2 regions of the Rahnella sp. RFA10(1/100) genome follow, and region 1 is predicted to be linked to the other one. Evidence: riboswitches for the same ligand, from Rfam matches in the RefSeq annotation. Region 1 holds a riboswitch; the other holds the start of a gene.
The links. A riboswitch is a leader RNA that binds a small molecule or an ion and turns the genes downstream of it on or off. The one in region 1 is predicted to bind thiamine pyrophosphate.

Region 1 (5,958 bases):
TACAGCGCCTGGCGACTGTGTAGTTCCTCACCCAGTGGCAGGAACTGACCACATAGACGGCTTTTCGCCACACCAATCGTCGGAACATCGATCATCAGGCCAAAATGACTGGCGACACCAAGACGACGCGGATGCGCAATCCCTTGCCCGTCGACGAAAACCAGATCAGGGTGCGATGAGAGCTGCCGCCACGCCTGCAGCAGGGCGGGAAGTTCGCGGAAGGAAAGGAAACCAGGAATGTAAGGCATAACAGTGGGGATACGGGCAATCTGATACTCTACCAGCTCCAGCGTCGGGTAGCGTAAAACAGCCACCGCCGCGCGTGTCACCTCACCCCCCTGTTCGAAACCGACATCCACACCCGCGATCAATGCGGGAGGGGTGAATTCGGGCGGATCCTGCAATTTAATCTGATCTGCGAGGATCCGTTGTTCTTCACGTAAAGCACGGGTATTGATCATACCGGGATTTTACTCGTGATATTGCCGGGACAGGCTATGCACCGCTTCGACGAAGGCACCCGCATTTTCCGGCGGGACGTCCTGATGAATGCCGTGACCCAGATTGAACACATGACCATTACCTTTGCCGAAACCGGCAAGGATGGTCTCCACTTCCTGCTCTATACGCACCGGCGAGGCATACAACATTGAAGGATCCATGTTGCCCTGAATCGCGACTTTGTCACCCACGCGACGGCGCGCATCGGCAATATCGGTGGTCCAGTCAAGACCCAGCGCGTCGCAGCCCGTCGCAGCCATCGCTTCCAGCCACTGTCCGCCGCCTTTGGTAAACAGCGTGACCGGCACACGACGCCCTTCATTTTCACGGATCAGGCCATCGACAATCTTGTGCATATAGTTCAGGGAAAATTCGCGGTAATCGCGGGGAGACAGTACGCCGCCCCAGGTGTCAAAAATCATTACCGACTGGGCGCCCGCTTTGATCTGGGCATTAAGGTAAAGAATAACGCTGTCTGCCACTTTATCGAGTAACAGATGGAAAGTGGACGGATCGGCGTACATCATCTTTTTGATTTTGGTGAAGGCTTTACTGCTGCCACCTTCTACCATATACGTCGCCAGCGTCCACGGGCTGCCGGAGAAACCGATAAGCGGCACTTCACCTTTCAGGTTCTTACGGATAGTACGCACGGCGTTCATGACATACCCAAGCTCCATTTCAGGATCCGGAACCGGCAGTTTTTCGACATCGGCACGGTTCGTTAATGGCGAAGAAAAACGCGGCCCTTCACCGGCTTCAAAATACAGCCCAAGCCCCATCGCATCAGGAATGGTCAGGATGTCGGAGAATAGGATCGCCGCATCCAGCGGATAGCGACGAAGCGGCTGCAAAGTCACTTCACAGGCCAGCTCGGCATTCTTGCACAGCGACATAAAATCACCGGCTTCAGCGCGGGTTTCTTTGTACTCCGGCAAATAACGGCCTGCCTGACGCATCATCCAGACCGGTGTAATGTCCACTGGCTGACGTAACAAAGCACGCAGGTAACGGTCGTTTTTCAACTCATTCATTCTTGCTCTTTCCTTCAGTATTCGGGCCGCCCGATAATCGTCTCACAGCATTCTATCACGTAAAACCGCCTCTACTCTTCGTGTTCAGCACGACAAAGAGCAACGGTGTCTTCAATCAGACGGCGCGCGATCGTCCCTGGCGGTGGCAACTGCGGTAATGCATCAAAGCGATACCAGTTCGCGTTAAGCAACTCTTTCGGGTCATGCTGAATGTCGCCACTGTCGTAATCCGCCATAAATGCCATCATCAGCGAATTGGGGAACGGCCAGGGCTGAGAACTGACATAACGGACGTTTTTCACACGAATATTACTTTCTTCCAGGACTTCGCGTGCCACGGTTTCCTCCAGGGTTTCTCCGACTTCAACAAAACCCGCCAGAACCGTGTGAATGCCATTACGATGCCGGACATGCTGTGCCAGCAAAATCTCATCCCCCTTACGGATGGCGACAATAATGCAGGGTGCAATCTGCGGATAATAGCGTTCGCGGCAGTGCCCGCAGAGTGCAGCCCACTCGGTTTTGCTGACATGCATTGCATGCCCGCAGTAGCCGCAGAACTGATGAGATCGATAAAATTCAGACAGCTGTACACCGCGCCCGACCAGCTGGAATAATCCACGATCCTGATCCAGCAACTGACGGGCGGAAAACATATGGTTTGGCATCGCCTGACGAATCAGCCAGACAGGTTCACCCTGCCATTCGCCGATCTGTCGCGCCGTTTTACCGGTCAGAGAAAATTGTGTGGCGCTGCCAAATGGCAGTTCGCCCTCAGGCAGCCATAGCTTGCCGTCCTGGCTGATGACCCACCAGCCATTGTGTTGCTCGGTAATCTGTAATTCCATAATTGTTGTTGCATAACCTCATCGGGACTGACAATCTGAGGGGGATATTCACCTGTTAGTAACTTTTAGTTACGTCTTTATCGCTCACGGAGTCAACCATGCTAAATCGTCTGGAAAGACTGACCCAACGCGTTGGTGGCAATAATGCGTTAGTGGATCAATGGCTGCACGCACGCAAAGAGCTGCTGGTTTCGTACTGCACGTTGGTCGGCCTCAAGCCCAATAAAGAAAAACATACCCCTCTCAATGAAAAAGCGCTGGATAACTTTTGCCATAACCTGGTGGACTATCTGTCTGCCGGTCATTTCCATCTGTATCAGCGGATCATTGATGAAGTTGAAGGTGCGAATAGCCCGATAAAATTGCAGGCTGCAAAAATCTATCCTGCACTGGAACTGAATACTGAAACTATCATGGCTTTCCATGATAGTTACACTGAAAATGATATTGATGATGACAATGCTTTCGCATTTCATTATGCATTATCCGATATAGGTGAAGCGTTAGATGCGCGTTTTCAGCTGGAAGATCAATTAATTATTCTCGCTTTTGATCGCAGCAGTCAGGCAGTAAAGCCACCTGAAAATGAAGAACATCTCGCCAGACCGGTTTAAGACTTTGCCCTACTAAAATCCGGCTAAGATTTGTGATTTTAGTAATAGTTTTAGTTGTAGTTTCAAAAAACGCCTCCTATATTGAGGCTTCTTGTCGGAGTGCCTAGCGCATAATTTTCTCGCGAAGATTACGCCAGGCTGAGACCGTTAATTCGGGATCCGCGGAACCTGATCGGGTTAGTACCCGCGAAGGGAACAAGAGTAATGTTATGCGTTCAGCGTAATCTGGCATCTGCCTGCATCAGGCCGCCTGCGCTCCATCGCCCATTTTTACTCCTGCCGTAAACCTCCAGACAAGCAATTTTCCATCACGTTTTTGCCACGTTTTTACTACGCAAAACAACACAAGGAATTTGCTATGTCGAGTACTCAAAAAACTGTTGTTTCTACAAAGACACCTTCAAACCGCCGTGAACAACGGGCGCAGGCGCAGTCGTTTATCGACAGTCTGCAGGGTGAAGCTTTTCCCAATTCCCGCCGTATTTATCTTGAAACTGACCGCCATGATATCCGCGTACCGATGCGTGAAATCCAGCTCAGCCCGACGCTGGTCGGCGGCGGCAAAGACAATCCACAATTCGAAGAAAATGAAGCGATTCCTGTTTATGATACCGCCGGGCCTTACGGCGATCCGTCGGCAGTTATCGACGTGCATACCGGCCTGGAAAAATTACGCGCCCGCTGGATAAACGCGCGGGCGGACACGGAGGAACTCCCGCAGGTCAGTTCCGGTTTTACCCAGCAGCGACTGGCGGATGAAGGGCTGGACCACCTCCGCTTCGAACACCTGCCCCGCCCGCGCAAAGCCATTGCGGGTAAAAATGTCACACAACTGCATTACGCCCGCAAAGGCATCATCACGCCTGAGATGGAATTTATCGCCGTTCGCGAAAATATGGGGCGTGAACGGATCCGCGGTGACGTTCTGCGTCAGCAACATCCCGGCGAAAGCTTTGGTGCGCATCTGCCCGCCAATATCACCGCAGAGTTTGTAAGACAGGAAGTCGCTGCCGGTCGCGCGATTATTCCCGCCAATATTAACCATCCTGAATCAGAGCCGATGATCATCGGACGCAATTTCCTGGTGAAAGTGAACGCCAACATCGGCAACTCGGCGGTGACGTCTTCTATCGAAGAAGAAGTCGAGAAACTGGTATGGTCGACACGCTGGGGCGCGGATACCGTGATGGATCTCTCCACCGGCCGTTATATACATGAAACCCGTGAGTGGATCCTGCGTAACAGTCCGGTACCTATTGGTACCGTGCCGATTTATCAGGCACTGGAAAAAGTCAACGGCGTGGCCGAAGACCTGAACTGGGAAATGTTTCGCGATACGTTGCTGGAACAGGCCGAACAAGGTGTCGATTACTTCACCATACACGCTGGGGTATTGCTGCGTTACGTGCCGATGACCGCCAAACGCCTGACCGGGATTGTGTCCCGCGGCGGTTCGATCATGGCGAAATGGTGCCTTTCACATCATCAAGAAAGTTTCCTGTATGAGCATTTCCGCGAAATTTGCGAAATCTGTGCCGCCTATGATGTCTCGCTGTCACTGGGCGACGGCCTGCGGCCTGGCTCCATTCAGGATGCCAACGACGAAGCGCAATTTGCCGAATTACGTACATTAGGTGAACTGACCAAAATCGCCTGGGAATATGATGTTCAGGTCATGATCGAAGGACCGGGACATGTGCCGATGCAGATGATCCGCCGCAATATGACCGAAGAACTCGAACATTGCCACGAAGCGCCCTTCTATACCCTCGGCCCGCTGACTACCGATATCGCGCCGGGTTATGACCATTTCACGTCCGGTATTGGTGCCGCAATGATTGGCTGGTTCGGTTGCGCCATGCTCTGTTATGTCACGCCAAAAGAGCATCTCGGCCTGCCTAACAAAGAAGACGTTAAGCAGGGTCTCATCACCTACAAAATCGCAGCACATGCCGCCGATTTAGCGAAAGGACATCCCGGCGCCCAAATCCGTGACAACGCTATGTCAAAAGCACGGTTCGAATTCCGCTGGGAAGACCAGTTTAATCTGGCTCTCGATCCGGCAACGGCTCGTGCCTATCACGATGAAACGCTGCCTCAGGAATCCGGCAAAGTGGCACACTTTTGCTCAATGTGCGGTCCGAAATTCTGCTCCATGAAAATCACTCAGGAAGTGCGCGATTATGCCGCCGCACTGGAAGCCAAAGCCCAGCCGGTTGAAGTTATTGAATCCGGTATGGCACAGATGTCTGCCGAATTCCGTTCACGCGGCAGCGAGCTTTATCATCCGGCCGACAATCTCAGCACGGAGAACAACCAATGAATCAGTCCGCTCAACCCTTTCCTGCCGTTCCGTTCCACCTTGGTTTATATCCGGTCGTGGATACCGTGGAATGGATTGCCCGCCTGCTGGATGCGGGCGTTAAAACGTTGCAATTACGTGTGAAAGATTTGTCTGATGAGGACGTCGAGCCAGCAATTATTGATGCAATTGCGCTGGGCAAAAAATATCAGGCACGGTTATTTATCAATGATTACTGGCGCCTGGCGATAAAGCATCAGGCTTATGGTGTGCATTTAGGTCAGGAAGATCTGGATACTGCCGATCTTGAGGCAATCCGTCAGGCTGGTTTACGGCTGGGCGTATCCACACATGATGATACTGAAATGGCACGCGCTGTCGCCGTGAAACCTTCTTACATCGCCCTCGGTCATATCTTCCCGACGCAGACCAAAGATATGCCGTCGGCGCCACAAGGACTGAAAGAACTCGCCCGACACATCAGGCAACTCAACGGCAGCTTCCCGACGGTGGCCATCGGCGGGATCAGCATTGAACGTGCTCCGTCGGTTCTCGATTGCGGCGTCGGCAGCATCGCCGTCGTCAGCGCCATTACGCAGGCAGCAGACTGGCGGGCAGCCACCGCAGAATTACTGGCTTTATGCGCCAGTAAGGTGCCG
Region 2 (5,958 bases), on a different contig from region 1:
CGTAAGCCCCGCACCATGACCGTGATTGCCTATAACAAGCTGGGCGAACAGGCGACCGGCCTGCAACAGTTCATGCATGTGCAGGATCCTGAACTCAGGGAGAAGCTGGAGCAGGACTGGCGTGAACTGAACGATTATCTCGGCATGGCCTGCTGGCAGATGGATAACAACCGCCCGCAATGGCGCCAGTTGCACGGCGAAATCACGTCGCAATCCCTCGTTTCGCTGGCTGAATCGCCATGGTTCAGCGGTAAAAAACTGCAAAAAGATGGCGAACTGGAAGGGTTGTGGTTGCACGGGCAGTTTATTGGCCGACGCAGCGGCGAACAGGCGGCATTGCTGCTGTCATGGAAAGACGAAGAGAACGACGATATTGCCAGCTATCTGTTTGAACGGATGTCAGCGGACAAAATTCGCGTGATGCTGCGCCCGCGTAAAGAAGAAAAATTCTATCCGCTGAACCCGTTTGATGCCGTGCATTTGCAACAGGCACTGACGAAATTCCGTCAGGCTGAACAGGCGCTGAGTGAAACCCTGCGCCTCGCATAATCTGTGGTTACCACCAGCGGTGGAAATGATGTACCGGCCCGATGCCGTGACCGACGTCAAGTGAATCGGCCTGCATCAGCGCCTGCTGTAAATAGTCTTTGGCTTCACGCACAGCACCGGCCCAGTGTTGATGACGCGGACGTAAAGCGGCCAGCGCGGCCGACAGCGTACAACCTGTGCCGTGAGTATGTCGGGTATTCACGCGCGGCGCAGTAAACCGCTCGCGGGAACCCGGTGTAAACAGCCAGTCAGGGCTTTCCTCATCGCTCAGATGCCCCCCTTTCATCAGCACTGCGCCACATCCCATCGCCAGCAGTGCTTCTCCCTGCTCACGCATTTCGGTTTCGTTCACTGCGACCGCACATTCCAGTAACGCCGCCGCTTCCGGCAGGTTTGGCGTAATCATCGAAGCCTGCGGGATCAGCAAACGGCGCACCGCATCAACGGCTTCCGGCAGCAGCAAAGGATCGCCACTTTTCGCCAGCATCACGGTATCCAGCACCACAAACGGTGGCTGATAATGCCGGATCCGCTCCGCCACCGCTTCCACAATCTGGCTGTTTGCCAGCATGCCAATTTTGGTACTGTCGATCCGCACATCGCTCAGTACGGAATCAAGCTGTGCTGAAACAAACCCTGGCTCAATGTTATAGACCGACTGCACACCACGGGTATTTTGGGCTACCAGCGCGGTGATCACACTGGTACCGTACGCGCCAAGCGCCGAAAAGGTTTTTAAATCCGCCTGGATCCCTGCCCCGCCACTCGGATCAGTGCCTGCAATCGTCAGTGCATTAATACGTTTCATTATCTGCCTCGCCGTTCAGCCATTCTTCGCCCATTAAATACAGATTATCGAGGAATTCAGGCGTGAAACTGCCCGGCCCTTTCACGGCCATACAGGCGCGTTCGCCCGCGCAGGACATCACCCGACAGGCGGCGGCCACGTTATCCAGACGATCGCCCGGCAAAGCCGCAAAGGCGGCTACTACTGCGGATAGTGCGCATCCTGTTCCCACCACTCGGGTCATCATCGGGTGCCCGCCAGCCACAGCCCAACTGCGCTGGCCGTCGGTGACATAATCGGTTTCACCGGTGACAGCCACGACTGCGCCGGTCTCACGCGCCAGTTGCTGTGCGGCAGGTAAAGCAGAAAAGGAATCATCGCCGCTGTCAACGCCGCGCCCGGACGCACTGACGCCGCTGAGGGCCAGGATTTCGGAGGCATTGCCGCGGATTGCTGCGGGTTTAAGTGTGATGAGTTCACGACAGAATTCTGTACGCCAGTTCAGGCCGCCGACGGCAACCGGATCCAGTACCCAGGGCTTTCCGGCCTGACTGCCTGCCTGAATGGCCGCCAGCATTGCCTGCGCATGGGGATGTGTCAGCGTACCGACATTGACCAGCAGGGCATCGGCGATGGCACTAAATTGTGCCGCTTCGGCGGGATCAACCACCATCGCAGGAGATGCGCCCAGCGCCAGCAGGACGTTGGCGGTAAAAGATTGCACCACGTCATTGGTCAGGCAGTGAACCAGCGGCGCTGCAAAGCGAAGTTGTTTCAGAGAAGTGGCGGCTAAAGCGCCGGGAATGTAGGTAGGTCGGGTATTCATAAGTCTCCCTACCGGCGCTCAAGAAGGCGGTATCAGGAGAGATACCTGACTTCCCTACGCTGGCATAATCCAGATCAGGTAATACGGGTAAAATCTCAGCCCTGCTTTGCAGCGGGCACCCCGAGTCAAGGGAGCATTATTGGCGGCGGAGGTCAGAAGATCAATCAGCAAATGCGTTAAAAAACCAATCAGTGAAGCTTATTGAACTCATTCCGCTTCACTGGCAGTATCTGGGCACAGACCTGAATAACATACGTTGATGAAAAACTTCCTCAGGAGTCAATGCTTGCCCTCAACAATGACTGTACGCCCTTATCAAGAAGCCGACCGCCCGTTTTTACGTACGCTCTATCTGGCCTCGCGCAAGCACACCTGGACATGGCTGGAAGACGATTTTCAGCTGGAAGATTTTGACCGGGCAGTGCTCGGCGAGACAATACTGGTCGCAGAACGTGACGGACATTTACTGGGATTCGCCTCAATTTTCACTCAGGAAAATTTTTTGCATAACCTGTTTGTTGATCCGCAGTATCAGGGAACCGGTGCAGGTTCGGCATTGCTTCACGCTGCTGAAGAAACCTTTACCCGTCAGGGATCGCTGAAATGTTTAGCCAAGAGTAAAAATGCCGTCGCTTTTTATCTGTCAAAAGGCTGGACCATCATCTCTGCGGGGGACAGCCCAAAAGGTGAATACTATTTATTTCATTCACCAAAGAAATAATTGAGAAGAAAATGATTATCCCGAAAAACCTTATTTTCGTGGTTCTGACGAATATCATTTTTTCTTTGTCGTTAAGAGGTTAAATTCCGCAGCAGTGCTATACATACGATGGCTTCCTTAAAAATTTCGAGGGTATGAATGAAAACAATGAAACTGATGCAGATTGCTGCAGTGACCGGTGCGCTGTTCCTGGCCGGTTGTACCAGCCATATTACCCAGACAGAAAAATACTCCGGTTTTTTAGGTGATTATTCCGGTCTGAAGGAAGTCAAAACTGCATCAGGTAATCCGGTGCTGCGCTGGATAGATCCTGCTTTCAAAAAAGCCAATTATTCTTATATCAAATACGAACCGATTAAATTCTATCCGGAACCTCAGCCAACGGAACAAATCGACAAAGCTACCTTGCAGGGGGTGCTGGATTACGCCAACAGCCGCATGAAACCGGCACTGGCAGAGCGCATGCCACTGACAGATCACGCAGGGCCGCGCACACTGATTTTCAAAGGTGCGATCACCGGTGTGAACACCTCGGCAGAGGGTTTGCAGTTCTATGAAGTCATCCCGGTCGCGCTGGTTATTGCGGGTACTGAAACCGCCACAGGCCATCGTACGCGTGATACTGAAGTTTACTTTGAAGGTGAGCTGATCGATGCCAGCACCGGCAAACCGGTGATTAAAGTCGTGCGTAAAGGCTTCGGTAAGCAGGTTGCCAACGATACTCAGAAAGTCACTGCTAACGATTTAAAAGTTGTAGTAGACAGCCTGGCGAACGATACCAAGCTGTTCAAAGAATAACTCCCGAAACAGCATAACAATGAGGGCAGCCAGAGGGCTGCCTTTTTTGTTTACCGGGAATGATAAACCTTCAGACTGAATCAGCGATAAATTCCCGTAACCACTGATGTGCCGGGTCACGGTGCGCACGTTCATGCCACACCATAAACATGTCAAAACCCGGTACATCAAGCGGGGCTTCGGTTATCTGCAAAGCAGGATTTCCCCGCACTAAACGTTCGGGCAACATCGCCACCAGATCCGTGGTCATCAGCACCTGAAGCACAAACAGGAAATGCGGTACTGACAAGACCACACGCCGCGTTAAACCCGCCGCCGCCAGCGCGGTGTCGGTATACCCATAAAATCCGCCGCCGTCGGGTGAAACCATCACATGCTCCAGCCCGCAGAACTCTGTCAGCGTCACCGGCCCGTTGACGGACGGATGCCCTTTCCGGCTGACCAGCACATAGCGCTCGGCAAACAGGAATCTGCTGTGCAGCCCGTTTATTACCGCATCAGAGGTATGAAACGCCAGGTCCAGTTCACCCTGCTCCATTTTGCGGATAATCCGCGCAGGTGATGTTTCAAAAATAGACAGCCGCGCGGAAGGTGCGGCCATACGCAATGCCCGTAAGGCCGGTAAAACGATAGTGGATTCGCCGTAATCCGCGGCACCCAGAGTCCAGGTAGGGTTCGCCTTTGACGGGTCAAAAACCTCTCCGGCAATGATCGCATTTTCCAGCGCGGCAAGGGCCTGCCGCAGCGGTTCCCGCAATTCGTCCGCACGCGCCGTCGGACGCATTCCCCGCGGCCCCGGCAGCAGCAACGGATCATCAAAAAATTCACGCAACTTAGCGAGCTGAACGCTGACCGAAGGTTGCGAAAGGTTACGGCGCTGCGCAGTTCGCGTGACATTTTGTTCAGCCAGCAAAACATCCAGCGTCAGCAACAAATTGAGATCCAGACGACCGAAATTACTCATCGCTATACCTGCTATATGATCAATTCATTTCAACTATACCTGACGACAACCTACTCTGCCTTTATCCCATTAACGGAGGTTTCGTCATGAATGTATTGATCGTCTATGCTCACCCTGAATCACACTCGCTGAACGGCTCGCTGAAAGATTTTGCGGTCAGCCATTTGCAGGCCGCCGGGCACAATGTGCAGATTTCGGATTTGTATGCCATGCAATGGAAAGCCGTGCTGGATGCAGGAGATAACACCGAACCGTCGCCGGGGCCTTTTCACCCTTCGCAGGATTCTCAGCGCGCTTACAAAAATGGCACGCAAAGCGATGACATCGCCGCCGAGCAGGAAAAATTACAATGGGCGGATACCGTGATTTTCCAGTTCCCGCTGTGGTGGTTTTCAATGCCTGCCATTATGAAAGGCTGGGTTGAACGTGTTTATGCTTATGGATTTGCCTATGGTGTTGGTGAGCATTCCGACACGCACTGGGGCGACCGTTACGGGGAAGGCAAAATGGCCGGAAAACGCGCCATGCTGATGGTCACCACCGGCGGCTGGGAACCCCATTACAGCGCGCGTGGGATTAACGGCCCGATCGACGACCTGTTGTTCCCGATCCACCATGGCATCCTGCATTATCCGGGCTTTACCGTGCTGCCGCCACTGGTGTTCTACCGCACCGGACGCATGGATGAGACCCGCTACGCGCAAATTTGCGGGGAGATGGCTCACCGGCTGGATACAGTTGAAAGCACCACGCCAATTTCATTTCGCCAGCAGAATGGCGGCGATTACGCTATACCGTCACTGATATTGAAACCGGACATTGCGCCGGGGAAAAGCGGGTTTGCGGCGCATCTGAAATAATCCCCTGAGAGCATGCCAGGCATAAAAAAACGCCAGTGGATCTTGCGATCGCACTGGCGTTTTTACGGGCGTTCAGCCTTTATTTTTGCTAAAACATTCCCACTCAATGACAAATAAACATAAATAACACTTACACAACAATAGGTTAAAAACAATCTACTATCAAATACCATTAAAAATACCATACAAAGAAAAAGCACATCAGAGCATGAGCAGCATCGTAGCGGACTGTCAAAGAACCCCGAGCCTTAAGGGCTGCGTTGTACTGTTTCCAGTTGGTAGCTCGATAGCGGGACTTGCGGGGCTGACTCATGCTGCAAGCCTACCGCTTGAAGGGCAACGATTTATGCAATAACGCCTTTTTGAGAAAGATCTAATTGCCAAGGTCCTATGCTACATTTGATTCAAATTGTAAAATAATGGAATAGGTGCAGCATGAGTTTCTTCGATAAA

Region 2: it holds a riboswitch for thiamine pyrophosphate, as region 1 does, so the genes downstream of both, thiM (hydroxyethylthiazole kinase) here and thiC (phosphomethylpyrimidine synthase ThiC) in region 1, are expected to answer to the same signal.

The regions. Positions count from the first base shown of each region.
Region 1 covers NZ_SEWR01000016.1:5,620-11,577, forward strand. The annotation lists gene nfi (deoxyribonuclease V) at 1-461, opposite strand, end outside; gene hemE (uroporphyrinogen decarboxylase) at 471-1,535, opposite strand; gene nudC (NAD(+) diphosphatase) at 1,607-2,383, opposite strand; gene rsd (sigma D regulator) at 2,482-2,997, shown strand; TPP riboswitch at 3,083-3,209, shown strand; gene thiC (phosphomethylpyrimidine synthase ThiC) at 3,356-5,320, shown strand; gene thiE (thiamine phosphate synthase) at 5,317-5,958, shown strand, end outside.
Region 2 covers NZ_SEWR01000002.1:8,061-14,018, reverse strand. The annotation lists gene ETV65_RS06800 (hypothetical protein) at 1-549, shown strand, start outside; gene thiD (bifunctional hydroxymethylpyrimidine kinase/phosphomethylpyrimidine kinase) at 557-1,357, opposite strand; gene thiM (hydroxyethylthiazole kinase) at 1,344-2,162, opposite strand; TPP riboswitch at 2,197-2,295, opposite strand; gene ETV65_RS06785 (GNAT family N-acetyltransferase) at 2,449-2,883, shown strand; gene ETV65_RS06780 (DUF3313 domain-containing protein) at 3,022-3,681, shown strand; gene ETV65_RS06775 (LysR family transcriptional regulator) at 3,752-4,645, opposite strand; gene ETV65_RS06770 (NAD(P)H-dependent oxidoreductase) at 4,732-5,505, shown strand; gene ETV65_RS06765 (hypothetical protein) at 5,941-5,958, shown strand, end outside.